DNA from 3 places in the Mesorhizobium sp. WSM4814 genome. Region 2 is predicted to be linked to each of the others. Evidence: predicted binding sites of a transcription regulator. Region 2 holds the regulator's gene; each other region holds the start of a gene.
What was found. Region 2 encodes PhoB, which activates phosphate uptake and scavenging genes when phosphate is short. Its sites were predicted from a motif close to TGTCATNNANCTGTCAT; they were not measured.
Positions count from the first base shown of each region.

Region 1: AC0L2V_RS09825 (LTA synthase family protein) is a predicted target of PhoB. The motif match lies at 1,031-1,047, and genes of this name have one in related genera.
Region 3: AC0L2V_RS17305 (alkaline phosphatase D family protein) is a predicted target of PhoB. The motif match lies at 2,979-2,995, and genes of this name have one in related genera.

Region 1 covers NZ_JBVVQT010000004.1:276,572-286,944, reverse strand. Annotated here, with positions in the region: gene fabD (ACP S-malonyltransferase) at 1-809, opposite strand, end outside; gene AC0L2V_RS09825 (LTA synthase family protein) at 1,077-3,002, shown strand; gene rpsF (30S ribosomal protein S6) at 3,303-3,794, shown strand; gene rpsR (30S ribosomal protein S18) at 3,794-4,042, shown strand; gene rplI (50S ribosomal protein L9) at 4,375-4,959, shown strand; gene AC0L2V_RS09805 (class I SAM-dependent methyltransferase) at 5,236-6,525, shown strand; gene AC0L2V_RS09800 (YnfA family protein) at 6,610-6,933, shown strand; gene AC0L2V_RS09795 (small ribosomal subunit Rsm22 family protein) at 6,937-7,905, shown strand; gene AC0L2V_RS09790 (replicative DNA helicase) at 8,112-9,602, shown strand; gene AC0L2V_RS09785 (hypothetical protein) at 9,605-10,117, shown strand; gene radA (DNA repair protein RadA) at 10,198-10,373, shown strand, end outside.
Region 2 covers NZ_JBVVQT010000016.1:5,286-15,658, forward strand. Annotated here, with positions in the region: gene xylF (D-xylose ABC transporter substrate-binding protein) at 136-1,176, opposite strand; gene AC0L2V_RS21865 (ROK family protein) at 1,442-2,689, shown strand; gene phoB (phosphate regulon transcriptional regulator PhoB) at 2,810-3,499, opposite strand; gene phoU (phosphate signaling complex protein PhoU) at 3,516-4,223, opposite strand; gene pstB (phosphate ABC transporter ATP-binding protein PstB) at 4,259-5,074, opposite strand; gene pstA (phosphate ABC transporter permease PstA) at 5,087-6,700, opposite strand; gene pstC (phosphate ABC transporter permease subunit PstC) at 6,693-8,081, opposite strand; gene AC0L2V_RS21895 (PstS family phosphate ABC transporter substrate-binding protein) at 8,201-9,205, opposite strand; gene AC0L2V_RS21900 (hypothetical protein) at 9,983-10,345, shown strand.
Region 3 covers NZ_JBVVQT010000010.1:119,997-130,369, reverse strand. Annotated here, with positions in the region: gene AC0L2V_RS17320 (hypothetical protein) at 184-777, opposite strand; gene AC0L2V_RS17315 (TetR/AcrR family transcriptional regulator) at 823-1,422, opposite strand; gene AC0L2V_RS17310 (MFS transporter) at 1,505-2,788, shown strand; gene AC0L2V_RS17305 (alkaline phosphatase D family protein) at 3,067-4,635, shown strand; gene AC0L2V_RS17300 (hypothetical protein) at 4,909-5,184, opposite strand; gene typA (translational GTPase TypA) at 5,385-7,214, shown strand; gene AC0L2V_RS17290 (LysE family translocator) at 7,472-8,086, shown strand; gene AC0L2V_RS17285 (YciI family protein) at 8,096-8,419, opposite strand; partial or broken gene AC0L2V_RS17280 (peroxidase-related enzyme) at 8,580-8,747, opposite strand; gene AC0L2V_RS17275 (NAD-glutamate dehydrogenase) at 8,884-10,373, shown strand, end outside.

The DNA.
Region 1 (10,373 bases), on a different contig from region 2:
CCGTTGGCGCCAAACCATTCCACCGTTTCGCGCCAGCGCACGCGCCCCGTCACCTGTTCGACCAGGCGGTGGGCGATTGCATCCGGATCGCTGGACGGCGTGACCGACACGTTGGAAACCACGGGTACGAACGGCGCGTTCTTCGTCACGCCGGCCAGCGCCTCGCGCATGACCTCGGCCGCCGGTGCCATCAGCGCCGAATGGAAGGGCGCCGAGACCTGCAGCATCAGCACCCGCTTGGCGCCCTTTTCCGTGCACAGCTTCGCCGCCTGCTCGACGGCCGCCCTGGCGCCGGAGATCACCAGCTGGCCACCGCCATTGTCGTTCGCGATCTGGCAAATCGACTCTTTGGCCGCTTCAGCGCAGGCGGCTTCGACATCGGCCTGTTCCAGCCCGATGATCGCCGCCATGGCGCCCTCGCCGGCCGGCACAGCCGCCTGCATGGCATTGCCGCGGATACGCAAGAGCCGGGCGGCATCGGCGACCGAAACGAAACCGGCGGCGGCAAGTGCCGAATATTCGCCGAGCGAATGGCCGGCGACATAGGCGACCTTGTGCTTCAGCGAGAGGCCGCGCGATTCCAGCGCCCGGATGGCGGCGAGCGACACAGCCATCAGCGCCGGCTGGGCATTGGCGGTCAGCGTCAGCCTCTCTTCCGGCCCTTCCCAGATCAGCTTCGACAGGTTTTCGCCGAGCGCGTCGTCGACCTCTTCGAAGATCTTCCGCGATTCCGGAAAGGCGTCGGCGAGGTCCTTGCCCATGCCGACAGCCTGGCTGCCCTGTCCCGGAAAGGTGAATGCGACGGCCATGCGTGCCTCCCAAGCGGCTGATTTTTCCTGCCTGTGACGCAAGGCGGGCGGGCAAGTCAAGTCCGCTAGCACCCCGACCCGGGCCGCTCCGGCTCGGTATCGCTGGCCGAGTACCTGTTCCAAAAGGCTTTTTTTCGATCACTCATGATGAAAATCGCTCACGATTCGTTTGCTGGCTCTTCTTATTTCAGCCACAGACGCTAGCTTTTCGTGACATATCGATGACAGCTGAATGACACGTTTGTGTATGGTCGGGGGAATTGTAAGTTGGCAAGGATCAAGAAAGGCGTTGGCAAATCCGCGCCGCAGTTTCTGGAAGGCGATCCGGCCACCGGCTATCTGCCAGGCCGGAAATGGCCTGTTATCCGCTATGGCCTCGTCAGTCTTCTCGTCGCCACCATCCTGGTTTTTGCCATCGAACTGATCGTGCGCGGCGACTTTGCCGGCACCGTCGGCTTCTTCCTGCAGCCCTTCAAGCCGGGCTGGACCACCATCATCATCTTCGCGCTGATCCTGATCGGCCTCGATGCCGTGCTCGGCCGCAGCCACCAGAGCCTGATGATCGTCGCGCCGCTGACGCTGGCGCTGGCCTTTGTCGGCCACCAGAAATCGCTCTATCTCGGCGATCCGCTCTATCCGACCGATTTCCTCTATTCACGTCAGATCGTGGCGCTGATGCCGCTGCTGGTGCGCGAACGTCCGGGAACCGCCATCGCTCTGGCGGTCGGCATCGTCGGCAGCCTCTCGCTGCTCGTTTATGGCTGGCGGCTGTGGCGCCGCCGCGTACCGGCGCTCGGTCGCAAGGGGCGCCTGGCCCGGCTGACGCTGACCGTGCCGCTGCTCGCCTTCTTCGTGTCGATCATGGATTACGCGACGTTCTCGTGGACCCGCGACCGGCTGCAAATCATCCCGATCATGTGGGACCAGAAGGAAAATTACGCCTCCAACGGCTTCGCACTGGCCTTCGCCCTCAACGTGCCAATGGCCCATGTCCCCGCGCCTGCCGGCTACTCCGACAAGGCGATCGCGGCGATCGAAAGATCTGGCGTGAAGGCATCGGTGCCGGCCGAGAAGCCAGACATCATCATCGTCATGAGCGAATCCTTCTGGGATCCGACCGAACTGCCCGGCGTCACCATCACGCCCGATCCGATTCCCAATGTGCGGGCGTTGCGCTCCGGCCACGTGTTCTCGCCCGAATTCGGCGGCATGACCGCCAATGTCGAGTTCGAGGCGCTGACCGGCTTTTCCAACGCCTTCCTGCCGGCCGGCAGCATCCCCTACCAGCAATATGTCCGCGCGCCGGTGCCGTCGATGGCGACGTTCCTGAAGAGCCAGGGCTATGAGACGCGCGCCATCCATCCGGGCACAAGCTGGTTCTGGAACCGAACGCCGGTCTATGCGGATTTCGGCTTCGATGACTTCAAGTCCGAAGAAAACATGCCATATCTCGAAAAGCGCGGGCCGCTGACGTCGGACGCGGCGATGACCGACGAGATCATCCGCGAAGCCGACGCCACGGACGATCCGTTCTTCTACTTCGCGGTCAGCCTGCAAAACCACGGGCCCTACGAACCGAATCGCTATTACAATCCGACCCACAAGGTGCAGGCTCCGACCAGCCAGTGGGCAAAGGATTCGCTGCTGAGCTTCACGGAAGGCGCATCCGACGCCGACAAGAGCCTCGAGCGCCTCATCGAATGGGCGAAGAACCGGCGGCGACCGACGGTCATCGCCTTCTTCGGCGACCATCTGCCGCCGCTCGGTCCGGTCTATGTCGAGACCGGCTTCCTCAGGGATAACGTCGCGCCACGCAAGGAGCCGCCCGACCAGATGCTGCTGCATCACCGAACGCCGCTGATCGTATGGTCCAACCGCACCGGTCCGGTCGCGGACATGGGCACTGTCAGTCCAGCCTTTCTGCCCTACCATGTCCTGACCACGGCCGGGATCAGCCACCCGTATTACACCGGCTTCCTCGGCCAGATGCGCGAGCGCTACAGCGTCGTCGACCGCAATCTACTATTGACGCCGACGGGCGAGGACACGCCCGACTGGGGGCGCAAGAAGCAAATCGACCCGGCGATTCGCGATTTCCGTCTGCTGCAATACGACATGATGTTCGGCAAGCGCCGTGCAGCGCCCGATTTCTTCCCTGAGACGGTGAACAAGCGGATCCCGCATACAAGCTGAAGATGCCGCGACATGTCGTCCTGAGCGCGGCGGTTTTTCGGCTCGCCCTTGTCTTGCGGCCAAATTCCTGTATAGACGCCCGCAATCTGCCGGTCCTTGCTGGGGGCTGAACGGAGGGCCGGAGGTTTTTCGAAAACCTTCGTGTGGAGCCAGAAGCGCTTCCGCCTCCCGTGTCTCCGCTCTCGACCGTCTCGTCATGCTCCTTTCTTCCCCGCCCCGCCAGGGATCGCCGGGTCAGAGAAGTTGCAGAGGCTTTTGCCGCCGGGACCGGGAGAGAAACGAAGAAAGGCAAAGAACAATATGGCTCTTTATGAACATGTGTTTCTTGCCCGGCAGGACCTCTCGCAGCAGCAGGTCGATGCGCTTGTCGAACAGTACAAGGGCGTCATCTCAGCGAATGGCGGGTCCGTCGGCCGGGTCGAGAACTGGGGACTGAAATCCCTCACCTACCGGGTCAACAAGAACCGGAAGGCATACTATACGCTGATGGACATCACCTGCCCGCCGGCCGCGCTCAACGAGATGGAGCGCCAGATGGGCCTGTCCGAGGATGTGCTGCGTTTCCTCACCATCAAGGTCGATGCGCATGAGGAAGGCCCGTCGGCAATGATGCAGAAGCGCGAAGAGCGCTCGGAACGCGGCGGCTTCGGCGACCGTGACCGTGGCCCGCGCTCGTTCGGCGACCGCGATCGCGGCGACCGTGGCGATCGCCCGCCACGCAGCTTCGGTGGCGATGGTGCAGACCGTGGCCCGCGCCGTCCGCGCGAAGCTGTTGAAGGGGGTGCAGAATAATGGTCGACATCAACCAGATCCCGACCCGGCGCCCGTTTCACCGCCGCCGCAAGACTTGCCCGTTCTCCGGCGCCAACGCGCCCAAGATCGACTACAAGGACGTGCGTCTTCTGCAGCGCTATATTTCCGAGCGCGGCAAGATCGTGCCGTCGCGCATCACCGCCGTCAGCCAGAAGAAGCAGCGCGAACTCGCCAAGGCGATCAAGCGCGCCCGCTTCCTCGGCCTGCTGCCCTACGTGGTTCGCTAACACTGATTAGGTGACCATGATCTTATCCGAAAACCGGTTTCCATTTTTTCGGGATCATGGACAACACTGACTAGTAGACCATGATCTTTTCCGAAAACCGGTTTCCACTTTTCGGGATCATGGTCTAGCCAGCGGGCGGTTCGCCGCCCGCTTTTCCTACGGCGACGGGCGCCGCAGGGTTGCCATCAAATCCCGGGTTGAGGTGAAGACCTCTAACTGCCGCGACAGGCAGGACAGCGACATCGGCGGCGACGCCCTCAGCTTCCTGACCTGTTCCAGACAATTCGGCGTCGATGCCAGTGATTTGGCGCCCCAAACGAAGGAACAAAACCATGGAAGTCATTCTTCTCGAACGCGTTTCCCGCCTCGGCCAGATGGGCGATACCGTCAAGGTCAAGGATGGATTCGCCCGCAACTTCCTGCTGCCGCAGGGCAAGGCGCTGCGCGCCAACGAAGCCAACAAGAAGAAATTCGAAGGCCAGCGCGCCCAGCTCGAAGCCCGCAACCTCGAGCGCAAGTCCGAGGCCATGCAGATTTCGGAGAAGCTGGACGGCAAGAGCTTCATCGCCGTGCGTTCGGCCGGCGAAACCGGCCAGCTCTACGGCTCGGTGTCGACCCGCGACATCGCCGAGTTGCTGACGGCGGAAGGTTTCTCGGTCAACCGCAACCAGATCCTGCTCAACCAGCCGATCAAGACCATCGGCCTGACCAATGTGGCGATCGCCCTGCATCCGGAAGTCGAGGTCACCATCACGCTCAACATCGCCCGCACGGCCGACGAAGCCGAGCGCCAGGCCAAGGGCGAGATGCTGACCACAGCCGAAGCCATCTATGGCGACGACATCAACGACAATGCGCGCCCGGACAACTTCTTCGATCCCAACGCCGAGTTCGAAGGCGGCGAAGACAACGGCTGATTGCACGTCACAGGCGTCAGAGCGGCGCTTTAAAACGTTTCGTCGGCTTCCAGTCATTTCTGGACCAACGCCCGGGCGCCTCGCCCGGGCTTTTTTGTGCCAAACGGAACTTTTCGACCCCCTATATCTTGATGCAGACTATAGCGCCGCGCGTCGTTTGGACGCGCAAAGGACGCTGCAGGACTTTGGTTCGGCGCATGATCCTTTCCGAAATCGATTTCGATTGTCGGGTTATGCGCCGAGACAGCGTGTCTGACCGAGAGGGGACATTTGTTCATGAATATTCTGCTGAAACGCATTCTCGACCGCCTGGTGCGCACCGGCAATCTCAAGGTCACCGGACCGAAAGGCCTCTCGGTGACTTTCGGTGACGGCAGCGGCGATCTGGTGCACATGCACATCAAGACCACGCATGCCGAGCGCGCCATCAGCTTCGATCCGATGCTGGCGGTGCCGGAAGCCTATATGGACGGTGAGCTCGACATACTCGAGGGCGGCGTGCTGGGGGTGATGCGCATCGCCTTCCAGAACATGGATAGCGGCGGCATCGATGCCACCTGGTCGAAGGCGATAGAAGGCCTGCGTCACGCTTTCCGCCGCCTGCAGCAGATCAACACGGCGGCGCGCGCGCGCCGCAACGTGCAGCGCCACTATGATCTGTCAGGCGACCTCTACAGGCTCTTCCTCGACGACGACATGCAGTATTCCTGCGCCTATTTCGAGCAGCCGGACATGACGCTCGACGAGGCGCAGGCAGCCAAGAAGCGCCATATTGCCGCCAAGCTCAGGCTGAAGGCCGGCCAGACGGTGCTCGACATCGGCTCCGGCTGGGGTGGGCTCGGTCTCTATCTCGCCAAGTCCTTCGACGTCGACGTGCAAGGCGTGACGTTGTCGACCGAGCAGCATGGCGTCGCCACCGACCGCGCCCATGCGCAAGGCCTGGAAAACCGCGTGCATTTCGAAGTGAGGGATTACCGCGAGCTCAACGAGCGCTTCGACCGCGTCGTCTCGGTCGGCATGTTCGAGCATGTCGGCGTCAACCACTACCGCACCTTCTTCGACAAATCGGCGACGCTCTTGAAGCCGGACGGCGTCATGCTGCTGCACACGATCGGCCGCTCCGGCGCGCCGTGGGCAACCAGCGCCTTCATCCGCAAATACATTTTCCCGGGCGGCTACGTCCCCTCGCTCTCGGAAGTGATGCCGGCGATCGAAAAGTCGGGCCTCATCGTCACCGACATCGAAGTCCTGCGGCTACATTATGCCGAGACGCTGAGACATTGGAGCCAGCGCTTTGCCGCCAACCGCGACAAGGCCAAGGCGATCTATGACGAACGTTTTTGCCGCATGTGGGAGTTCTATCTGGCAGCCTCGGAAGCCGCTTTCCGCTGGCAGGATCTGGTGGTCTTCCAAATCCAGATCGCCAAGAAGAAGGACACGCTGCCGATGTCTCGTGACTATATGGGCAAATGCGAGAAGGCGTTGCAGCTGCGCGACATGGGGCATCGTCCAAAAGCCCCTGCCGCCAAGCCCGCCCGGCGCCGCAAGGTGGCGGATATGGAATAGACCGCCGGCGATCACGCCATTGCCGCTTGCCATTGGCGGCCCACACGCTGAAAAAGGTCTCGCCGTCGCCGCGAGACTTTTTTCATGACCTATCTCATCTACATCGTTGCTGCCCTTGCCGAGATCGCCGGCTGCTTTTCGATCTGGGCGTGGTGGCGGCTAGAAAAGTCGCCGCTGTGGCTGGCGCCAGGCCTGGTCTCGCTCGCTTTGTTCGGCTTCCTGCTGGCGCTGGTAGACATCAGTGCTGCGGGCCGCGCCTATGCCGCCTATGGCGGCATCTACATCGCCGCCTCGCTCGGATGGCTGTGGCTGGTGGAAGGCGTGCGCCCCGACCGCTGGGACCTTGCCGGTTCCGCGCTCTGCATCGTTGGCGCCTCGGTGATCCTGTACGCACCTCGGGGTGCCTGAGCTATGGAACTGCCTATCCCGCTTCGACAGGGCGTCGAGCGTCTCCTCGAAAAAGTGCCGCTGCCGACGCTGAAGCTAGCGGCAAAAACGCTGTCGGACCGCTATCGCGCCGAACTGCGCGACGGCCGCCTGCATATGGCCGAGGAGATCGCGGTCAAAGCCTATCTGGCGACGCGGCTGCCGGCGACCTATGCCGCTGTCCGTGCCAGTCTCGATGCGCTCAGCGAGGCAAGGCCCGATCATGCACCCAAAACCCTGCTCGACGTCGGCGCCGGCCCCGGGACCGTGCTTTGGGCTGCGCTCGATCTCTGGCCCGACCTCGAGCAGGCGGTGCTGATCGAGGCGAGCGCGGCGGTGCGCCGGGTCGGCGCGGCGCTTGCCGCTGAGGCGATGACGGCCAGGGTCGCCTGGCTGGCCGGCGATGTCAGCCTCGATCTCGCCGATCTCAAGCCGGCCGAGCTGGTCACCTGCGCCTATGTGCTGGACGAGATCGTACCAGCGTCGCTGCCAAAGCTGATCGACCGGCTCTGGCAGCTGACCGACGAAACGCTGCTGGTCGTCGAGCCGGGCACGCCGGCCGGATGGCAGCGCATCCTTGCCGTGCGCCGACAACTGATCGAGGCGGGCGCGCACGTGCTTGCGCCTTGCCCGCATGCGGCTCCCTGCCCGCTCGCGCCGCCCGACTGGTGCCATTTTTCGCGCCGTGTCGCGCGTTCGCGCCTGCACCGGCTGGCCAAGGACGCCGATGTGCCGTGGGAGGACGAGAAATTCATCTATGTCGCTGCCTCCCGCCACGCTGTTGCCCCGCCGCAGGCGCGTGTGATCGCACCGCCGAAATCAGGCTCGGGCAAGGTCCTGCTGAAACTTTGCGAAAGGGACGGCGGTGCCGACGAGAAACTGTTCACCAAGCGCGACGGCGATGTGTTCAAGGCCGCGCGGCGGCTCGACTGGGGCGACGCACTGCCGGAGTGATTGGCAGCTATTTTCCTGTTTTGTTCTCGCCCGAGAACGGCTAGGCTCGCCGTCTTGATTCGAGTCAATCGAGATTCTTTCCACCGAAAAATATTGGCTGTGAATCGCGGGCACCGAAGCTGATTGAATGAAGACTGATGCAGATAAGTCATCACCGACCTATCCCGTTCTGATATCGAGAGACCGGCATCGAAATCGGGGACGTTATGGCAGAGGCAGCACGAAAATTCGGCGTGGCGGAAACACCGCTCTATCGCGAGGCACCGAACAACATCGAAGCCGAGCAGGCGCTGCTCGGCGCCATCCTCGTCAACAACGACGCCTTCTACCGCGTGTCGGATTTCCTGAAATCCGGCCATTTTTACGAGCCGCTGCACAGAAAGATCTTTGAGGTCGCCGCCGAGCTCATTCGTATGGGCAAGATAGCGACGCCGATCACGCTGAAGACCTTTCTGCCGGCCGACGAGAGGGTCGGCGACATGACGGTTGCGCAATATGTCGTACGGCTGGCCGTCGAGGCGGTCACCGTCGTCAATGCCGCCGACTACGGCCGCGCCATCTATGATCTCGCCACGCGACGCGCCCTGATCACCGTCGGCGAAGACATGGTCAACATCGCCTACGACGCGCCGGTCGACATGTCGCCATCCGAGCAGATCGAGGATGCCGAGCGGCGCCTGTTCGAGCTGGCCGAGACCGGCCGCTACGATGGCGGCTTCGAGAGCTTTACCGACGCGGTCAAGACCGCCGTCGACATGGCCAACGCCGCCTATATGCGCGACGGGCATCTGTCGGGCGTCGCCACGGGCCTGCGCGATCTCGACCGCCGCATGGGCGGCCTGCAGCCGTCCGATCTGATCATCATCGCCGGCCGCCCGGGCATGGGCAAGACCTCGCTTGCCACCAACATGGCCTTCAACATCGCCGAAGCCTATGTGCCGGCACAACAGGCCGACGGTTCGTTCAAGGCGGCAAATGGCGGCGTCGTCGGCTTCTTCTCGCTCGAAATGTCGTCGGAACAGCTCGCCACCCGCATCATTTCCGAACAGACCGAAATCCCGTCGTCGAAAATCCGCCGCGGCGAGATCAGCGAAATGGATTTCGAAAAGCTGGTCGCCTGTTCGCAGACCATGCAGAAGATCCCGCTGTTCATCGACCAGACCGGCGGCATCTCGATCGCCCAGCTGTCGGCGCGGGCGCGGCGGCTGAAGCGCCAGCGCGGCCTCGACGTCATCGTCATCGACTATATCCAGCTGATGCAAGGGTCGAGCGCCAAATCCTCGCAGAACCGCGTGCAGGAGATCACCGAGATCACCACCGGCCTGAAGGCGCTGGCCAAGGAGCTTGCCGTGCCGATCATCGCGCTGTCGCAGCTGTCGCGTCAGGTCGAAAGCCGCGACGACAAGCGTCCGCAGCTCTCGGACCTGCGCGAATCGGGTTCGATCGAGCAGGATGCCGACGTGGTGATGTTCGTCTACCGCGAGGAATACTACCTGAAGAACCGCGAGCCGAAGCCGGGCACCGACGAATACATCAAATGGGAACACGAGATGAACGAGATGCGCGGCAAGGCCGAGGTCATCGTCGCCAAGCAGCGCCATGGACCGACCGGCTCGGTCAGCCTCGCCTTCCAGGGCGAGTTCACCCGCTTCTCCGACCTCGCCGAGGAGCATCATATTGCGGAGAGGTTTGAGTAAGCATGGGTAAGCGTTTCAGGTTTTCTGTCCGCCTGACTCTCGCGCTCGTCAGCGCGGCTGTCCTGCCTGACGTCGCTTCAGCTTGTTCAATGCCTGCAAACTGGACGCCACAACGAGCATTTGCTGAGGCGGCCCTGGTGTTCCGAGGCTTGGTGACAGCCACAGAGCTTAGTCCGACAAAGCTTGGAATTGTCGCAGCCGATGAGGGTGATGGTCGGATACTGGTTAACGTTCGCTACGAGACAATGGAGGTGTTCAAGGGCAACCCGGAACCGAATGGTGTGATCTCCACGACCACTCTGATCATGGGAGGATGCGGCGTGCCTGTTCTGGCTGGGCAAAATTTCTTGTTTTACGTCGACGCGATTGATGAGGAGGCGCGAAAAACGCAGCCTGAGTTTGCAGGCCAAACTCAAGGCATGATCTCCATTTACGACAGCCAGATGCTGTCGCCCAATCCGCAGTTGCTCGATGAGTCGCTTGCCGAAGTACGCGCTCTCGCCAAGAAACACTGAATTGTATCCGCGCTCGCCAAATCCCGGCCGAAAATGCGGACGTTCTCGATCCGCCTCCCTTCTAAGGTATGCGAGATTTCATGGCTAAATCGCGCGTCCAGTTCATCTGCCAGAATTGCGGTTCGGTGCATCAGCGCTGGGCTGGCAAATGCGATGCCTGCGGCGAGTGGAACACGCTGGTCGAGGAGGGCACGTCCGGCGGCATCGGCTCGGGGCCGGTCAATACCCGCAATGCGCGCAAGGGCCGCGCCGTGGT
Region 2 (10,373 bases):
CTCCCACCGTTGCCGTCTGCCGCGGATGCCGGAAGCAGCTTAGAAATTACCCGCGAGACGCGGAAAAACAACTCTTTTGAAAAAAACGCCGCGGCGTGAAGCCGCGGCGTTTCAGGTTTTTTTGGCGAAGGCGGATCAGTTGCAGACCGCGACGGTGCCCGCCGCCACGCCGGCGCAGACCTCTTCCTGCTTGATCCAGCCGGCGTCGATGACGACGTTGAGATTGTCCCTGGTGATGGCAATCGGCGTCAGGAACAGCGACTTGACGACATTGCCGCCCGGCGTGGTGAAATCCTTGACGCCGGCAATGTCTGTCATCGGCTTGCCGTCGGCCAGCTGCGAGGCGATCTCGGCGGCGTTCTTGCCGAGCTCGCGCGCGTCTTTCCACACCGATACGGTCTGTGTGCCCAGCGCGATACGGTTCAGCGCGGCATGGTCGCCGTCCTGGCCCGAAACCGGGACGGATCCGGCCAGGCCTTGCGCCGTCAGCGCCGCGACGACGCCACCGGCGGTGCCGTCATTGGCGGCAACCACCGCATCGACCTTGTTGTCGTTGGCGGTCAGGAACTGTTCCATGTTCTTCTGGGCGTTGGCGGGAAGCCAGCCGTCCGTATAAGCCTCGCCGACATTCTTGATCTTGCCGCTGTCGATGGCATCCTTGAGCACTTCCATGGAGCCGGCGAACAGGAAATCGGCATTCGGGTCGGCGCCCGAGCCCTTGATGAAAACGTAATTGCCTTCCGGCGCCACCTTGAACACTTCGCGGGCCTGCATGCGGCCGACTTCCTGGTTGTCGAAGGTCAGATAGAACACGTCCTTGTTCTCGATCAGCCGGTCATAGCCGACGACCGGAATGCCTTCGTCCAGCGCCTTCTGCACCGCCGGACCGATGGCCGAGGCATCCTGCGCAAGGATGATCAGCGCGTTGGCGCCCTGCGAGATCAGGCTCTCGACGTCGGTCAGCTGCTTGCCGGGATTGGACTGTGCGTCAGCGGAAATATATTTGTCGCCGGCGGCCTCGATCGCCGCCTTCATGGCGGCTTCGTCGGTCTTCCAACGCTCTTCCTGGAAGTTCGACCACGAAACGCCGATGACCTTGTCCTTGGCCTGCGCGGCCGACGCGAGCGTCAGCGACATGGCGACCCCCGCCAGAATGGCGGCTGCGAATCTCTTCATGATATTCCTCCCTGCGCCGCGTAGGGCGCGACCAACTGGCCCGAAGGCCGGCACAAAGGCTCTATTTTTTCGAGCCTCGAAAAAATACTGGTCCAACGCCGAAGCACTGTCAACACCAATTCTGATGGATGTTGACGTCCTGTCGGGCTTTTTTTCGAGGCTCGGAATAAATAATGACAGCCCCCTCCGCTTCTGCCAGTATTTGTCGGACATTACCGACGGCTTCCGATTCATGAGCGGCCGCGGCGATGAGGAGGAAACAAAAATGTCGGTGGGAATCCGTCATGACGATCTGCGCCGGCGCAACCGGGCGATGGTGATTTCGGCCGTGCGCCGGGCAGGCCAGCCGTCGCGGACCGAGATCGCCGCGACCACCGGCCTCAGCCATTCGACCATATCGGCGATCTCTGCCGACCTGATCCAGGAAGGCATCCTGGCCGAGAGCAAGGCGAGCGAGACGGTTTCGCTGAAACGCGGCCGGCCGCAGGTCGGCCTCAGCCTCAATCCGCAAGCCGCTGCGGTGTTGGCCGTCGTGTTGTCGCTGAATTTCCTGTCGGTCGCCGTCATCGATTATGCCGGACAAGTGGTCGCCGAGGACCAGCGCCGGCTGGACACGCTGACCATGTCGCGTGACGCGCTGATCGGCGAATGTGTCGCCATCGTCCGGCGCCGGCTCGAAGATCCCGACCTCGATGTCCAAAGCGTCGCCCGCATCGCGCTGGCGATCCAGGGCATCACCGATTCCCATGCGCGCGCCATGTTGTGGTCGCCGATCACGCCGCAGACGAACATCGCCTTCGCCGACATTCTGGAACGCGAGTTCGGCATCCCGGCCATCATGGAGAACGACTGCAACATGATGGCCGTGGCGCTGCGCTGGCGCCACCCGGATCGCTACCGCGATGACTTCATCGCCATCCTGCTCTCGCACGGCATCGGCATGGGGCTGGTGCTGAAGGGCGAGCTGTTCACCGGCACCCACTCCTCAGGCGGCGAATTCGGCCACATGATCCATCGGCCGGGTGGCGCGCTTTGCCGCTGCGGGCGGCGCGGTTGCGTCGAGGCTTATGCCGGCAACTACGCCATCTGGCGCAACGCAAGGCTGTTGAGCGAGAATGCCGAGCCGGTCGCCGATGTCAGCGACGCCGAGATGCGGGCACTGGCGGCCCGGGCGCGCGAGACGGACGGACCGGAGCGCGAAGCCTACCGCAAGGCCGGCGAGGCGCTCGGCTTCGGGCTCGGCAGCCTGTTCGCGCTGATCGATCCGGCGCCCGTGGCCATGGTCGGCGCCAGCGCTGCCGCCTTCGACCTGATCGAGCCGGCGCTGCGCGAGGCCATCGCCCAGACCGCCGGCGGCCAGCATTCGGGTTCGATTTCCTTCGACACCGAGCCGAACGAGTTGCCGCTGATCCGCGAAGGCTGCGCCATGCGGGCGCTAAGCTTCGTCGACCAGGAGATTTTCGCGCCGAGCATCCAGGCACGAGCCGGCTCGGTCGGAAAGAACGTGGCTTGAAGGATTCCCGGGTCGCGACTTGGGGTGTGTTGAGATTCAGGTCAGGCCGAGTCGAGAATGGTGGGTTCCGAGATCCGGAGCGGAGCGTACTTTGGGGTACGCCGGAAGCGCAGGTATCAGCTAGTCTTCCCTGATCGCATAGCCGGCGCCACGGATGGTGCGGATGACATCGGGCATGCGACCATTGTTGACCGCCTTGCGCAACCGGCCGACATGGACGTCCACCGTGCGCTCGTCGATGTAGATCGTCTCGCCCCAGACATTGTCGAGCAACTGGCTGCGCGAGAAGACCCGGCCCGGGTGCCGCATCATGAATTCGAGCAGCCGGAATTCGGTCGGCCCGAGCCGGATCTCGCTCTTCTTGCGATAGACCCGGTGCGATTCACGATCGAGCATGATGTCGCCGACCTTGAGCACGCTGGACAGCACTTCCGGCTTGGCGCGGCGCAGCAGCGCCTTGACCCTGGCCATGAATTCCGGTGTCGAGAACGGCTTGACCAGATAGTCGTCGGCTCCGGTCGAAAGGCCGCGCACCCGGTCGCTCTCCTCGCCGCGCGCGGTCAGCATGATGATCGGCAGCCGCTCGGTTTCGGGGCGCACCCGAAGCCGCCGGCAAAGCTCGATGCCGGAAACCGCCGGCACCATCCAGTCGAGCACCAAAAGATCGGGCACGTTTTCCTGCAGCCGGATTTCGGCCTCGTCGCCGCGCGTCACCACCTCGACCTGATAGCCTTCGGATTCAAGATTGTAACGGAGGAGGACGCCCAACGGCTCTTCATCCTCCACCACCATGATGCGCGGCGCGATCATCGGCCGGTCACTCCTGTCATGTCGCCGGCGCCGACATCGTCGTTTCGTCGAGCTTCGGGCGGTCCGCCGGCAATTGCTGCCCGGTCACGACAAAGTAGGCGTTTTCGGCGATGTTGGTGACGTGATCGCCGATACGCTCGAGATTCTTGGCGCAGAACAGAAGGTGCGTGCAGGCGGTGATGTTGCGCGGATCCTCCATCATGTAGGTCAGGAGCTCGCGAAAAACCGCCGTGTATTTCACGTCGATCTTCTGGTCGTCGGCGCGCAGTTCCTTCAACGCGCCGGCATCGCGCGACACATAGTGCTCGACCACCCCGCGCAGCTGCACAAGAACGAGATCCGCCATCGCGTCAATACCGTGCGACAGATTACGCGGCGTCGCGCTCTGCCCGACTGCGCTGACCCGTTTGGCTATGTTCTTGGCCAGATCGCCGATGCGCTCGAGATCGCCAGCCATGCGGATTGCGCCAACCACGGCGCGCAGATCCTGCGCCATCGGCTGCCGCTTGGCGATCAGCGTGATGGCGCTGTCATCGAGTTCGCGCTGCCGCGCATCCATGATGGCGTCGTCCGAGACGACGCGCTGCGCCATCGCATTGTCCGACGCAAGCAGCGCGCGGATCGAGGCCGCTACCATTGCGGCGGCGAGCTCGTCCATGTCGCGGATCAGCCGGTCGATGTGCTCCAGTTCCTCGTCGAAAGATGCGACGGTGTGTTCACCCATGGTGCTGTCCTCGTGTTCGAAATTCGCCGGACCGCTCAGCCGAACCGGCCGGTGATGTAGTCCTGGGTGCGCTTGTCGTCGGGGTTGGTGAACATCTTGTCGGTCGCGCCCTCCTCGACCAGATAGCCGAGATGGAACATCGCCGTGCGTTGCGACACGCGCGCCGCCTGCTGCATCGAATGGGTGACGATGACGATCGTATAGTTCTGGCGCAGTTCGTCGATCAGTTCCTCGACGCGGGCGGTGGCGATAGGATCGAGCGCCGAACAGGGCTCGTCCATCAGGATCACTTCCGGCGACACGGCGATGGCGCGCGCAATGCACAGGCGCTGCTGCTGTCCGCCGGACAGGCCGGTACCCGACTCGAGCAGGCGATCCTTGACCTCGTTGAACAGGCCGGCCTTCTTCAGGCTCGATTCGACGATGCCGTCCAACTCGGCCTTGCTCCTGGCCAGGCCGTGGATGCGCGGACCGTAGGCGACGTTTTCGTAGATCGACTTCGGAAACGGGTTCGGCTTCTGGAACACCATGCCGACGCGAGCTCGCAGCTCGACGACATCGATTTTCGGGTCGTAGACATCCTCGCCGTCGAGCGTGATCTTGCCGCTCACCCGCGCGATATCGATCGTGTCGTTCATTCGGTTCAGGCAACGCAGGAACGTCGACTTGCCGCAGCCCGATGGGCCGATCAACGCCGTCACCTGATGCTCGCGGACATCGAGATCGACGTCGAACAGTGCTCGCTTCTCGCCGTAGTGAACGGAGACCTTTTCGCCCTTCATCTTGATCGAAGGGGCGTTGGTTGCGCTGCTCAGTTTCTGCTCGACGCCGGCTTCCGTCATGATGTTCATATCCTCTACTCCTTACCAGCGCCGCTCGAAGCGCCTGCGCAGTATCACCGCGATGGCATTCATGATGACCAAAAACACCAGCAAAATCAAAATCGCCGCCGAAGTCTTCTGCTGGAACCCCGCTTCCGGGAAATCCGCCCACATGAAAATCTGCACCGGCAGGATCGTCGCGGGATCGGTGAAGCCGCCGGGAATGTCGACGATGAAGGCGACCATGCCGATCATCAGCAACGGCGCGGTTTCGCCCAGCGCATGCGCCATTCCGAGGATGGTGCCGGTCATGATGCCCGGCATCGCCAGTGGCAGGACGTGATGGAATACGGTCTGGACCTTGGACGCTCCGATGCCAAGCGCCGCCTCGCGGATCGACGGCGGCACGGCGCGCAGCGAAGCGCGCGAGGCGATAATGATGATCGGCAAGGTCATCAGCGCCAGCACCATGCCGCCGACCACCGGGGCTGAGCGCGGCATGCCGAAGAAATTCAGGAATACGGCAAGTCCAAGCAGGCCGAAGACGATCGAAGGCACCGCCGCCAGATTGTTGATATTCACTTCGATCATCGTCGTCAGCCGGTTCTTGGGCGCAAATTCCTCAAGATAGATCGCCGCTGAAACGCCGATCGGGAAGGCGATGGCGAGGGTTACGATCATGGTCAGGAACGATCCGACGACCGCGCCCCAGACACCGGCCAATTCCGGCTCGCGGCTTGCGCCGGTGAAGAAGAAGATCGAGTTGAACCGGCTTTCGATCAGGCCGGCGCTCTTCAGCGTGTCGAGCCAGACGATCACCTTGTCCGAAATCTTTCGCGATGCTTCCGGCGTCTCGATGACGCGCAGGAATGCCTGGCCGCTCGCGGCGGGCGCCGTGCTGTCCAGCGCCTCGATCACCGTGCCTTTTGCGATCACCGTGCCGTTGGCCGCAGGCGACAGCGAGGTCAGCTTGACCGTGCCGCCATTGAACGCGACCAGCAGCGACGACGCGCCGCTCGTCAGCGTAAACATGCCGTTTTCGCCCTCGGTCGCACCATGGCCGCGCGCCAGCGCCAGCATGGCATCGTCGCCGAAGGTCAGATCGATGTCGCCGCTGGTTCCCGAAGGCGTGACGCTTGTCGAAAGCGCTTCGTCCGAACCGACATCGGCAAGCAAACCCTTGAGATAGAGGTCGGCAAAATCGTCAAGTGGAACCGCATAGTCCACCGTTCCTCCGAGCATCCCCGGATCAGCCGCAATATCCTTGCGCAGGAACACGCCTGTGCCGGTGGAAATCAGCCCGCGCAGCAGGCGCTTGTCCTGGCGGCTCGTCACATCCGGAAATTTTGCCGTAAGCGCTTCCTGAGCGATGGCGTCGTAGTTCACTTCATCGAGTTTCGCCGGGTCGACCTTGGCCGCTGAAAGATCGATCGGCAGCGTCACATAGTTCTGCCGCAGCGCCGGAATCGCCTGCGTGACGATCGTCGACAGGAGCAGCACAAGGAACAAGCCGGCCAACACGACAGCTGCGGCGCCGAGCCATTTGAACCACGTTTCCGTGCGGTAGCGGCCCTTCAGCCGCGCCTTCGCGGCATCGTCGGTATGAATGCTGACCGGCCGTCCGACGGCGCCGAATGACGAGATCGCATCAGTCATATTGCTCTCGGTATTTCTGGACGACGCGCAAAGCGACGATGTTGAGGGTAAGCGTGATGCAGAACAGCACCAGGCCGAGTGCGAAGGCTGCAAGCGTCTTGGCGCTGTCGAACTCCTGGTCGCCCACCAGCAGCGTCACGATCTGCACGGTCACGGTGGTGACCGCTTCGAGCGGATTTGCCGTGAGGTTTGCCGCCAGCCCCGCCGCCATGACCACGATCATCGTTTCGCCGATTGCGCGGCTGACGGCAAGCAGCATCGCCGAAACGATGCCCGGAAGGGCAGCGGGAAGGACCACCTTGCGGATGGTTTCCGACTTGGTCGCGCCGAGGCCGGCAGAACCGTCTCTCAGGGATTGCGGAACGGCGTTGATCACATCGTCGGAAAGCGAGGAAACGAAGGGAATGATCATGATACCCATGACCACGCCTGCGGCGAGCGCGGATTCAGATGCGACGTTGAGGCCCAGGCTTTCGCCGATACCGCGGAAGTAGGGCGCAACCGTCAGCGCGGCGAAGAAGCCGTAGACGACGGTCGGAATGCCGGCGAGGATTTCCAGAACCGGCTTTGCGACCGCGCGGACGCTTTTGGAGGCGTAATCCGAAAGATAGATCGCAGCCATCAGCCCGATAGGCGCAGCCACCAGCATGGCGATGAAGGTGATGAGCAACGTGCCGGCAAAGAGCGGCACCATGCCAAAAATGTCCTCGTTGACCGCCCCGGCCTCGGCTCCCGCGCCAGTGAAGGCGCTCTGCGGCGACCAATGCGTGCCGAACAGGAACTTGTAGAACGGCACCTGTTGGAAGAACCGCAGCGACTCGAAGATAAGCGACAGGACGATGCCGATCGTCGTCAGGATCGCGACCACCGAACAGGCGATCAAGAATGCGCGAAGAACGCGCTCGACCACGTGGCGCGCCCGGTAGGCCTGTGCGATGCGTGAATAGGCCCAGTAAAATCCGGACGCGGAAAGCACGAGTGCGACGGTCCAGATGATCCAGGTGCTGGTCGCATGGACCGATTTGTAGAGGGCGGCGGCCGCCTCTTTCGTGGGGTCGGCGAAGCCGACAAGTCCGCCAAAGGCCATCGCGCGAGCGTCGCGGATGAAAGCTTCGACCTGCGGGACGCCCATTCCCGACAACTCGGAGGCGAAGCGGTCGGCAATGATCGACGATTCAATTCCCGGCGTCACCAGCGACCACAACACGATCGCAAGCAGCGCGGGACCGGCAGCAAAAAGCGCCAGAAACATGCCATGCTGGCCAGGCAGCGAATGCAGTCGCGCGACGTCGCCATTGACGCTGGCAATAGCGCGGGTCCGGCCGAGCCAATAGGCAGCAGCGGCCAGAACCACCAGAAGAACAACGAGATAACCGACCATGATTCGGGACGTCCCCTCGACCGCCGGTCATTCACCGGCTCAAAGCACGGGACCTAAGATCCCGCGCTTTGTGCTTTAGGATATGAGGGGTCAGAGCGGTAGGCTCGGACCCCGAAACATCAGGAGCCCATGCCCTTCAGCGCCTTGGCGTTTTCGGCCGACTTGGCGCGCTCGGCGTCCGGCAGCGGGATCAGGCCCTTGTCGGCCAGATAACCATCAGGACCCCATGCAGCATCCGAGGTGTACTCGGCGATGAACTCCTGCATGCCGGGGATGACACCGACATGCTCTTTTTTGGCATAGACAAAGAGCGAGCGGGAAACGCCGTAATCGCCGGATGCGATGTTCTCGAAAGTCGGCTCGACGCCGTCGACCTTGTGGCCCTGCAGCTTGTCGGCGTTCTGGTCAAGGAACGAGAAGCCAAAGACGCCGAAGGCATTGGGGTTGGCTTCCAGCTTCTGGACGATCAGATTGTCGTTTTCGCCGGCCTCGACAAAGGCGCCGTCTTCGCGGATCTCGCCGCAGCCCTTTTCGTTAGCCGCCTTCACTTCTTCCTGGCAGGCCGCATCCATGACGAGTTCGACGAACGCATCGCGCGTGCCGGATGTCGGCGGCGGGCCAAGCACCTCGATTTTTGTCGCGGGAAGCGATGCATCGACATCCGACCAGTTCTTGTAGGGGTTGGGGACGACCTTGCCGTCAACAGCGACGTTCTTGGCGAGCGCCTTGAAAACCTGTTCCTTGGTCAGATCGACGACAGTCCCTGCCTTCGAGTTGGCCAGAACGATGCCGTCGAAGCCGACCTTGATCTCGACCGGCGTCACGCCGTTTGCCTTGCAGGTCTTAAGCTCGCTGTCCTTGATGGCGCGCGAGGCATTGGTGAAGTCGGCGGTGTTTTCGCCGACGCCCTGGCAAAACAGCTTCATGCCGCCGCCGGTGCCAGTCGACTCGACGACCGGGGTCTTGATCTTTCCGCTCTGGCCGAGCTTTTCAGCGACAGCCGTCGTGAAGGGGAACACTGTGGACGAACCAACGATTTGAATCTGGTCGCGCGCGGCGGCATAACCAGCCGACGCGGCGAGCGCAAGCGCCGCGGCCGACGCCGTAAGGAGGAATTTCTTCATGTGGCCTGCTCCTGTTCGGAAAAATGGTCTCTCGGCGCCATTCCTTCGGCGCCCGCTGAGGCCATAGCCCCCGATTATTACAGTCACATGACAGTTTGATGTCAGCCCGGTAACCGCCGCACAGCCCTGTCAAAAGGAAGGGCCGCGGGTCTCGCCGGTACAGCCGTGGTTTGCCGCTGGAATCAGCAGCTTGCGCGAATTGCGGCCGGCCTTTGCCTGGACGGGCGAACAATTGGCGCCGAAAAAGAAAATCCGGGCGGGAGCGCGTTGCATGCGGCCAAGGAGGTCATGGCCGTGCCATCGCCGAAGCAGGTCCGTTGGGGTAAATCTGACCCTGCTTCTTGCCGGCGGTCGCTGCTCCCGCCCGTAACTGGAGGAGCGGAACTCGAATGCGCTTATTGTTCCAACCGGACGCATGCTTTGGTATGGTGCGATCGCACCATAGTCTTGTCGCAACGCGTCGCCGAATCGGCTGGACCCGACAGGCTGACGTGGCTATCCCGCGCGTGGATTTCCCCGTCCGCGGACCTTTTCGAGCAAGACGCCGCCTGGGGCTAATGGGCTTAGGGCTGATGGGCTTGGGCAGGCAATCGTCCATGCCGCCCCCAATCGCGCCAAAGTCGCGCCAGGGACGCTGCGGCACTTTGATTTTTGCGCATGATCCCCAGCGAAATCGATTCCGATTCTCCGGGTCATGCGCTAGCCTTGCCCGCAGTGTATTCCGACGGTTGTCGGTAGAACCGAAGCCGCGTTATAGATCCCGCAAGGGTGTTGCCGATGTTGCGACGGATCCTGCCTTTTTTCGTGTGCCCGATGCTGCTGCTAGGGGGCGGCTGCTCGCGCAGCTACGACGGTACCGTCGTCATTCCAAGGCCGCTCGATGTCCGGCGGTTCTGGGACCGGCCGCAGCAGCAGGCGCAAGCCGAACAGCCGCAGTTGCTGCAGACCGATGTCTTTCCTGCGGCGCCCGAAACGCCGGAAACAGCGGCGGCCCGCAAAATCGGCACCTCCGCGGCGCCGAGGAGGAAAATCGCCAGGATTGCCAAACAGCCGCCGATGCCGTCATCCGAGCCGGCGAAACCGCTCACCTGCAGGAACGTCAGCCAACCCGGAAAACGGGTCCGCATGGTCTGCGAATAGCCAGCCGGCATTCAAGCGCTGGCAGCTA
Region 3 (10,373 bases), on a different contig from region 2:
CCTTCTCCCCGTGAACGGGGAGAAGCCCGCTGACCTCGACCTTGGCGCCCATTCAGCAACGCTGGTAATTGGCGAAACCATTTATTGGCTGCGTCTTTCTCCCCGTCACTATACGGGGAGAAATGCCCGGCAGGGCAATGAGGGGCAGCGCTGACCGACGTTACTTTTCAATGCCACGCGCTCCTAATTATCGACGCGGCCGAAAGCGGGCGCGTTGCCGATAACCACGCGCTTGTCCTTGCCGCAGGCAAAGGTCCGCGCCTTCTCGTCGGCGAGCTTGCGGGCCTGGTCGTTGGCGCCGGGGTTGCCGGTGGCCAGCACCAGGCCGACGGTGCAGCCTTCATAGGTCTCCGGTTGGCCGACCTTGGCGACGATCAGCACGTCGGTCGGCTTGTTCTCCACCTCGGGATTGCTGATCGAGCGCCGATGGATGACCGCAAACGGGACGGCGCGATCGCCGTTCGTCTCGATGCGCCACTCGAGTTTGGATGCAGCCGTGTTAAAGGCGACAAAACTTTCCCAGACTGCGGTCATGTCGCTGGGCGGAAAACCATAAAACAGCGATTCGCGGGCGTCGTCGTAGGCGATCAGCACCGGGTAGCCGCGATAGCCCGAACAGGCGAGACTGGCCCAGTCGCCGTCGCCTTCCTCCGCTTGCGCGTAGGTCACGCAGTCCTTCTTCCAGTCGAGATCGGTGTAGGCGCTGGAAATGTCGCCGGCCCGGGCAGGCTGGCAGAGGCCGGCAAGGGCAAGCGGGATCAGCAAAAGAGCACGCATCGCGGGCTACTCCGTTTCGGGGCTGCCGCACGGTATCGTTAATCGCTATTTCTTCAAGCTCGCTTCGATCAGCAGGTCGGCATTGCGGGCCACAGACTTCGCCGGTCCGCCGGCCCCGAACAGCTGACCGCTGATATAAGCGCCTTCGATCAGGAGTAGCAGCCCGTCGCCCAGCGTCTCGGCGTCGCCGGCACCCATCGCCGCCGCCATGGCGCGCAGGCGTCGGCGCAATTCCTGCTTGTTGGCCTCGCTCACCACGCGGGCCGGGTGGCCACGTTCGGGATATTCCACGGCCGCGTTGGTCATGCCGCAGCCGCGATAGTCGGGCTTTTGCGTGCGCTTGCCGATGCGGGTCAGGAAGGCGGCGCTCTGCGCGCGCGGATCGCCGGGATGGGCAGCCACCGCCGCGTCGAAGCGGGCCCAGAACTCGAGGTCGTATTGCCGCAGATAGGACGCGGCCAATTCGTCCTTGGACGGAAAGCTGCGATAGAGGCTGGGCTTGGTGACGCCGGCGCGCCGCACGATCTCGTCGACCCCGATCGCCCTGATGCCTTGCCGGTAGAACAGGTCGCGGGCAACGCGAAGGATTTTTTCGCCCGCGCGGGGCCGTTCATCCGCTTTGATCGCTGGTTCAATGCTTTTCATTGTTGGACGTGCCGTTGCCTGCTTGACAATGTTACCGATCGGTACGTATGCTCCCATTCATCGCAACGTACCGGTCAGTAACATGATAGCTCGATCCCGCCCGTTTGGCCAGCGCTATGCTTTCGTCGTGGTCGCCGTCATTTTCCTGTGCCTGCTGATCGCGGCGGGCCTGCGGTCGGCGCCGGCCGTCATGATGCTGCCGCTGGAGGAGAGTTTCGGCTGGCGGCGCGATGTCGTCTCGCTCGCCGCGGCCATCGGCATCTTCCTCTACGGCCTGACCGGGCCGTTTGCCGCGGCACTGATGGAACGGATCGGGCTGCGCCGCACGCTGCTGGCGTCGCTGGTGCTGATGTCGGGCTCGACGGCGCTCAGCCTGTTGATGACCCAACCCTGGCACCTGCTTCTCACATGGGGCGTATTCTCCGGCGTCGGTTCCGGCGCGGTCGCCACGGTGCTCGGCGCCACCATCGTCAATCGCTGGTTCAAGACCAATCGCGGCCTGGTGATGGGGCTGATGTCGGCCTCGGCCGCCACCGGCCTGCTGGTGTTCCTGCCGTTGCTCGCCGCGCTCGCCCAGTCGGGCGGCTGGAAGCCTGTCGCCATCGCCATTGCGGTCGCCACCGCCTGCCTGGTGCCGCTGGTCTGGCTGCTGGTGCCGGAACGGCCGTCCGCGATCGGCATGGTGCGCTACGGCGCGGACGTCGACGACGTGCCGCCGGTTCCGCCAGCCTCGCAGGGCAATTTCCTCACCCACACGTTCAGCACGCTGCGTCGTGCCGCCGGCACGCGGGTGTTCTGGTATCTGTTCGCCACTTTCTTCATCTGTGGCTTCACCACCAACGGACTGGTCGGAACGCACCTGATCGCGTTTTGCGGCGACATGGGCATCGGCCAGGTGCAAGCCGCCGGCCTGCTGTCGCTGATGGGCATCTTCGACCTGATCGGCACGACGCTGTCGGGCTGGCTCACCGACCGTTTCGACCCGCGCAAGCTGCTCGGCGTCTATTATGGCATCCGCGGCCTGTCGCTGATCTATCTGCCTTATTCCGGCTTTTCGTCGACCAGCCTGATCATCTTCGCCGTGCTCTACGGATTGGACTGGATCGCCACCGTGCCGCCGACGCTCAGGCTGTCAAACGAGGCGTTCGGCGACCGCAGCGGGCCGATCGTCTTCGGCTGGATCGTCGCCGGCCATCAGGTGGGTGCAGCGGCGGCCGCCTTCTTCGGCGGCACCATGCGTGAATTGCAGGGCAATTACGAACTTGCCTTTCTCATCGCCGGCATGACGGCAATAGCCGCAGCCTGCCTCTCGCTGTTGATCAACACCAGCCGTCCGGCCTTCGAGCCGAACCCGCAGGCGGCTTGAGCTGTGACGGCCGAGCACTAATCTCCCCCCTTGAGGGGAGATGGCCGCGAAGCGGCCAGAGGGGGGCGGTCCGACCGGGCTCGGCCCCTTATCGCAGTCGCAGGAGGTTGGCGCTCCACGCGACACGACCCCGTCTGTCGCCTTCGGCGACATCTCCCCCTCGAGGGGGGAGATTCGCCAGCCTGTTGATCGTCAGAAAACCTTCATGGTTTCGAGATGTGCGTGAAACATTGAGGCTGGACCTTGGCGGCGACGTTTAAGCCATCCAGGAGACAGCCATGAACAAGATTTCGCGCCGCGCTTTTGTCACGTCGGCGAGCGCCGCCGGCCTCGTCGGCGTATCGGGCCTCGCGCTTCCCTATTATTCGCGCGCCAATCAGCGGCCCGCCTTCACCCATGGCATCCAGTCGGGCGATGTCGACGCAACCAGCGGCGTGGTGTGGACGCGGACCGACCGCCCTTCGCGCGTCATGTTCGAAGTCTCGTCGACGGAGAATTTCGCCAATCCCTTGCGCCTTGCGCCGCTCGATACGTCGCCGGCCAGCGATTACACGGTAAAGCGGCTGCTCACCGACCTCACCTCCGACCAAGACATCTTCTACCGCATGGTCGCGGCCGATCTTGCCGACATCAACGCCGTCTCCGAGCCGATCGTCGGCCGCTTCCGCACGGCGCCGGCCTCGAAACGCGACATCCGCTTCGCCTGGTCGGGCGATACCGCCGGCCAGGGCTGGGGCATCGACGACACCGGCATGAAGACCTATGCCACGATCGGCAAGCATACGCCCGACTTCTTCCTGCATTCCGGCGACACCATCTATGCCGACGGCCCGATGAAGGACGAGGTCGAGCTGCCCGGCGGCAGCAAGTGGAAGAACAAGGTCCTCATCGGCGAAAAGCGCAAGGTTGCCGAGACGCTGGACGAGTATCGCGGCCAGTGGAAGTACAACATGATGGACAGACATGTGCTGGGGCTCAACGCCATCTGCCCGACCTACTATCAGTGGGACGACCACGAGGTGGTCAACAACTGGTCGGATTCGAAGAACCTGAGCGCCGACGACCGCTACTCGGAAAAAAACATCCATGTGCTGGCGGCACGCGCGGCACGCGCCTTCCACGAGATGACGACGATCCGCTACGAGCCGTCGGAACCGGGCCGCGTCTATCGCAAGATCGCCTACGGGCCGCTGCTCGACGTCTTCTTCCTCGACATGCGCTCCTATCGCGGCGCCAACGGTCCTGGCATGCAGGATACGGTGACGCCGCAATCGCGCGTCCTCGGCGAACAGCAGATGAAGTGGCTGAAGCGCGAACTGGCAAACTCCAACGCGACCTGGAAAATCATCGCCGCCGACATGCCGCTTGGTCTCGTCGTCTGGAACGACGCCACCAACAAGGCCGGCGCCGAGGCCGTCAGCAATGGCGACAATGGCCCGGCCAAGGGCCGCGAACTGGAAATTGCCGACCTCCTTCGCTACATAAAGAATGCCGGCATCACCAACACCGTCTGGCTGACCGCCGACGTGCACTACACGGCGGCGCATTACTACAATCCCGACAAGGCGCAGTTCCAGGACTTCAATCCGTTCTGGGAATTCGTCTCCGGTCCGCTCCACGCCGGCACCTATGGACCCAATGATTTCGACATGACCTTCGGCCCGGAGCTGAAATTCATCAAGGCGCCAACCGCCGAGCAGGGGCAGAACCTGCCACCCTCGGCCGGCCTGCAGTTCTTCGGCCTCGTCGACATCGATGGCGCCACTGAACAGATGACGGTGCGGCTGATGGATCGCGACGACAATGAACTCTACAAGGTCACGCTCGACCCGGTGCATTCGGCGTGAGGGGCTGGGTCACTTTGTATCAATCCTGGGTGACGTCGCGCTGCCCCTCATTGCCCTGCCGGGCATTTCTCCCCGTAAACGGGGAGAAAGTGGCCCGCATCGAAGATTTCGCTAATCGCGAACGTTGCAGAAGGAGAGCCGACATTTCGCGCAGCGGGCTTCTCCCCGTTTACGGGGAGAAGGTGCCGGCAGGCAGATGAGGGGCTGCGCCGGCGTTGGCAAAACTTCAGGAAGCGTCGATCCGACCTTTCCGACAATGTGCGGAAAGCAGTCCTAATCCGGATAGCAAACGGTCGGAATATTGGGCCAAACAGCGCTGTCGCAGTTGGCGGCCTCCTGCCTTTGCTTGAAGGCGGCGCTGACCGGCCCGGTCACCACCGGGTCGACGCCATCGGGAGCGTCGGCAAACAACTGCTCCGCCGTTCGGGTGTCGGACGGCAGGGCAGGCTCCTTCGACGTCGCGGCCGACTGTGCCACGCCTGCCGCAAGCAAAACGGCGAGGGCAGCCCATGCAAGGATTGGCCGGTATCTGATGCCCGTTTTGCTCATGAAATTTGAACTGTCCCGACCGTGAAAGGTTCCGCTTTGGTTAATAATTCAATTTCACACCAAGACGCTTAAGATTTGGTGACCATGTATTTGGTGGCACGCCTCCTCTTTCGCAATTGCGAAAAACCCTGTATGAGCCGCCCAACCGAAAGAGGCAGCGCCTTTTGGCCTGCTGCCTGCAACGCTCCCGAGACCACAACATGAAAATTCGTAATATCGCGATCATCGCGCACGTCGACCATGGGAAAACCACCCTCGTCGACCAGCTCCTGAAACAGTCCGGTTCGTTCCGCGACAACCAGCGCGTTGCGGAACGCGCCATGGATTCGAACGACCTCGAAAAGGAACGCGGCATCACCATCCTGGCCAAGGCGACCTCGGTCGACTGGAAGGACACCCGCATCAACATCGTCGATACCCCCGGCCACGCCGATTTCGGCGGTGAAGTCGAGCGCATCCTGTCGATGGTGGATTCGGCCATCGTGCTGGTCGACGCCGCCGAAGGGCCGATGCCGCAGACAAAATTCGTCGTCGGCAAGGCGCTCAAGGTCGGATTGAAGCCGATCGTCGTCATCAACAAGATCGACCGGCCGGACGCCCGCCACGTCGAGGTGGTCAACGAAGTGTTCGACCTGTTTGCAGCGCTCGACGCCACCGACGAGCAGCTCGACTTCCCGATCCTTTACGGCTCGGGCCGCGACGGCTGGGTCTCGGAAAACCCCGAAGGCCCGAAGGACCAGGGTCTGGCGCCGCTGTTCGACCTCGTCATCAAGCATGTGCCGGCGCCGACCGTCCACCCCGGCCCGTTCCGCATGATCGGCACCATCCTGGAAGCCAATCCGTTCCTTGGCCGCATCATCACCGGCCGTATCGAATCCGGCACGCTGAAATCCAACCAGGCGGTCAAGGTGCTGCATCATGACGGCACCCAGGTCGAAACCGGCCGTATCTCGAAGATCCTGGCTTTCCGCGGGCTCGAGCGCCAGCCGATCGACGAGGCGCAGGCGGGTGACATCGTCGCCATCGCCGGCCTGTCGAAGGGCACCGTCGCCGACACGTTCTGCGACCCGTCGGTGACCGAGCCGCTGCATGCGCAGCCGATCGATCCGCCGACGGTGACGATGTCGTTCCTCGTCAACGATAGCCCGCTGGCCGGCACCGAGGGCGACAAGGTGACCAGCCGCGTCATCCGCGACCGCCTGCTGCGCGAGGCCGAAGGCAATGTCGCGCTGAAGATTGAGGAATCGCCGGACAAGGACTCGTTCTTCGTCTCCGGCCGCGGCGAATTGCAGCTTGCCGTGCTGATCGAGACGATGCGCCGCGAAGGGTTCGAGATCGCCGTGTCGCGGCCGCGCGTCGTCATGCAGAAGGGCGAGAATGGCGAGTTGCTCGAGCCGGTCGAGGAAGTCGTCATCGACGTCGACGAGGAGCATGCCGGCGTCGTCGTGCAAAAAATGTCGGAGCGCAAGGCCGAGATGGTCGAATTGCGCCCGTCAGGCGGCAACCGCCAGCGCATCGTCTTCCACGCGCCGACGCGCGGCCTGATCGGCTACCAGTCGGAACTGTTGACCGACACCCGCGGCACCGCCGTCATGAACCGGCTGTTCCATGCCTACGAGCCTTACAAGGGTGAGCTGCCGGGCCGCACCAACGGCGTGCTGATCTCCAACGAACAGGGTGAATCAGTGGCGTATGCCATGTGGAACCTGGAAGACCGCGGCCCGATGGTCATCGATCCGGGCGTCAAGGTCTATCAGGGCATGATCATCGGCATCCATTCACGCGACAACGACCTCGAAGTGAACGTGCTGAAGGGCAAGAAGCTGACCAACATCCGCGCCGCCGGCAAGGATGAGGCGGTGAAGCTGACGCCGCCGATCCGCATGACGCTGGAACGCGCGCTGGCCTGGATCCAGGACGACGAGCTGGTCGAAGTGACGCCGAAGACCATTCGTCTGCGCAAGCTCTATCTCGACCCGAACGAGCGCAAGCGTTTTGAGAAGTCGGCGAAAGTGGTCGGCGCGGCGTAAGCGGGATGTCGAAAGATGGGCGGCAAACTCGTCACGGCTGTCGCATACGGTATCGACCCGAGGCTGAAGTTTGGGTCTCGATGCTTAGTGCGTAAGGGATCTATGCTCTCGCGACGCATATTTCCGACGTAGGCGGGCTTGGCCTGATTCATGGAGGTCGGCGCCTCTTCAGAGGGCAAAGTTCTCTGCAAGCTGCAGGGGTGCCAAATCGCCGCCGATCGGATACCCTTAGCTCTCTGACGCTCGAAGGCACTCACATGCACGTCACCTCGCTTTTGATCTTCGCCGCCGCCCTTTTCGTCGCCGCGGGCTCGCCCGGCCCGTCGATTGCCGCCCTGGTGGCGCGGGTCATCGCAAAGGGCTTTCGCGACGTGTTTCCATTCCTGCTCGCCATGTGGATCGGCGAGGCCATCTGGCTGTCGCTGGCGGTGTTCGGGCTGGCGGTGGTGGCGCAGACCTTCCATCTCGCCTTCGTCGTGCTGAAATGGGTCGGCGTCGCCTATCTCGCCTACCTCGCCTGGAAGATGTGGACGGCCCCGGTCGAGGCGCGCGAAGGCGAGATGCCGCGCGAGGAGTCGGCCGTCAAACTGTTCTTTGCCGGCATGGCGGTGACGCTCGGCAATCCCAAGATCATGATGTTCTACCTGGCGCTGCTGCCGACCATCATCGATCTCGCCTCAGTGACGGTCGTCGGCTGGATCGAGCTGACGCTGACCATGGCCGTGGTTCTGGTCGCCATCGATCTGGCCTGGGTGCTGGCGGCAGCGCAGGCGCGAAAACTCTTGAAGAGCAGGCGGGCGATGAAGATCGCCAACCGCGTCAGCGCCACCACGATGGCCGGTGCCGCGGCGGCGATCGCGGCGCGATCCTGAGCCGTTGCATCAACCCATTTCGATGATCGGCGCGATCTCGACGCTGAAACCCGGGTCCTTCAGGATAGGACAATCCTTGGCCTTGGCGACGGCATCGTCGATGTCGTTCGCTTCGATGATTGTGTAACCGGCGGTCGGATTGCTGCCGCCATTGTTCTCGACCTTGCCGCCGGGCAGCACGGTCTTCGACATGCCGACCGGATTGCCACCGTCGACCACGGCCGAGCCAAGCTTGCCGTACCACCCGTTCCAGGCATCCATCGCTGCTTGCCGTTCAGCCTCGTCGGTCGGCATCTTGCCGGAGCCGTGATAGACATAGAGAAATTTCGCCATGTTCTCCTCCGTTGATCTTCCGTTGATCGGCGGGCGTCGAACCGACATGCGGTCACGCCGCAGGGGCAATCATCGGACCAAACCGGCAAAGACGCAACGAGAAAGCGAATCACTAATGTGAGGTCCGGTTGGCTCGCAATCGCCATGCTCTCACCGCGCCATCGCCTGGTATGTCGGTGAAGGCATGCAGCTTCGTCTCATCGAAAGCGTAGGCCAAAAGCACGTTGGGAACGAGACCGAGCTTCTCCTCGCATTTGGCGAAATAGGCATTCGTCGCTTCGCTCAGTTCCGCAGGCGCGAGGTCAAGTGCGACGATTTTGTCTTTCATGGCGGATTTTCTCCTCATTTTCGGTGATCCACGGGCGAATCCCGACATTTCGTCGCAAGCGGTCAAACCTTTGTCGCCAAATATCGGTCATCTGCTACCATAGTCGCAAAACATATGACGGGAGGGATTTAGCGACATGGCCGGCCTGAAATCTGCAAGCCAGTTGAAAAAGATAAGCACGGCCAAGGGCAGCGAGAAACCCGGCAGGCTTGCCGATTACCTGCTGGCCCGTGCGCCGGCCGAAGATGTCGCCGCCTATGAGGTCACCGCCCTCGAACGCGCAGCCGATCTCGCCGGACGCGCCGTCGCCAGGCACAAGAAGGGCGATTGCGTCGTCGCCATAGAGGTTGATTCCGGTGTCGTGCGCCAGGGCAGGCCGATGACGGTGATCACCGTCGTCAACGACAACATGCCGTTCCTGTTCGATTCCATCCTCGGCGAGATCACCGAGAGCGCCGGCGAACCGCTGCTGGTTACCCATCCGGTCATCGTCGTCAGGCACGGTAAGAGCGGCGTCGACGAAATCCTCGGTGATGGCGGCTTCGCCAAGGGCGATCACAGTCATGAACGGCTGAGCGTCATCCACGTCCATATCGGCCGTCTTTCGTCCGAGCAGGCCGAGGCATTGGCTGACCGGCTGAAGAAAATATTGGGCCAGGTGCGCGCCGCCGTCACCGACTGGAAGCCGATGCTGGCCCGCCTCGACCAGGCAATCTCCGAGTTCCGCTACGCTCCGGTGCCGCTCGACAAGGCCAACGTCACCGAAGCGATCGCCCTCCTCGAATGGCTGCGCGACGACAATTTCACCTTCCTCGGCATGCGCGAGTTCAAATATACCGGCGGCGAGAAGAGCGGCACCCTGGAGCGCACCGAAAAGCCCGGCCTCGGCATCCTCTCCGATCCCGACGTGCTGGTGCTGCGGCGCGGCACCGAAGCGGTGTCGACGACGCCGGAAATCCGCGCCTTCCTGCACGGGCCGGAACCGCTGATCGTCACCAAGGCCAATGCCAAATCGTCGGTGCACCGCCGCATCTATCTCGATTACATCGGCGTCAAGACCTACACCGCCAAGGGCGTGCTTGCCGGCGAGCTGCGCATTGTCGGCCTGTTCACCTCGACTGCCTACACGCGCTCGGTGATGAAGATCCCCTACCTAAGGTCGAAAGCCGAAACCATCATCGCCAAATCCGGTTTCAACCCTGAAGACCACTCCGGCAAGGCACTGATCAACGTGCTGGAGAGCTATCCGCGCGACGAGCTGTTCCAGGTTCCGGTGCCGATCCTGCGCAAGCACGCCGAAGCCATTCTGGGGCTGATCGAGCGGCCGCGCGTCAGAGCGCTGGTGCGCGCCGATCAGTTCGACCGCTTCGTCTCGATCCTCGTCTTCGTGCCGCGCGACCGCTACGACAGCGTTGTACGCGAGAAGATCGGCACCTATCTCAAGACGGTGTTCCAGGGCCGGCTGTCGGCCTACTACCCGGCCTTTCCGGAAGGCGGGCTGGCGCGCGTCCATTTCATCATCGGCCGTTCCGGCGGCAAGACGCCGAAGGTCGACCAGGCGACGATCGAGGCAGCGATCCGCGCTATCGTGCGGACCTGGGACGACATTCTGCGCGAGACCGCGGC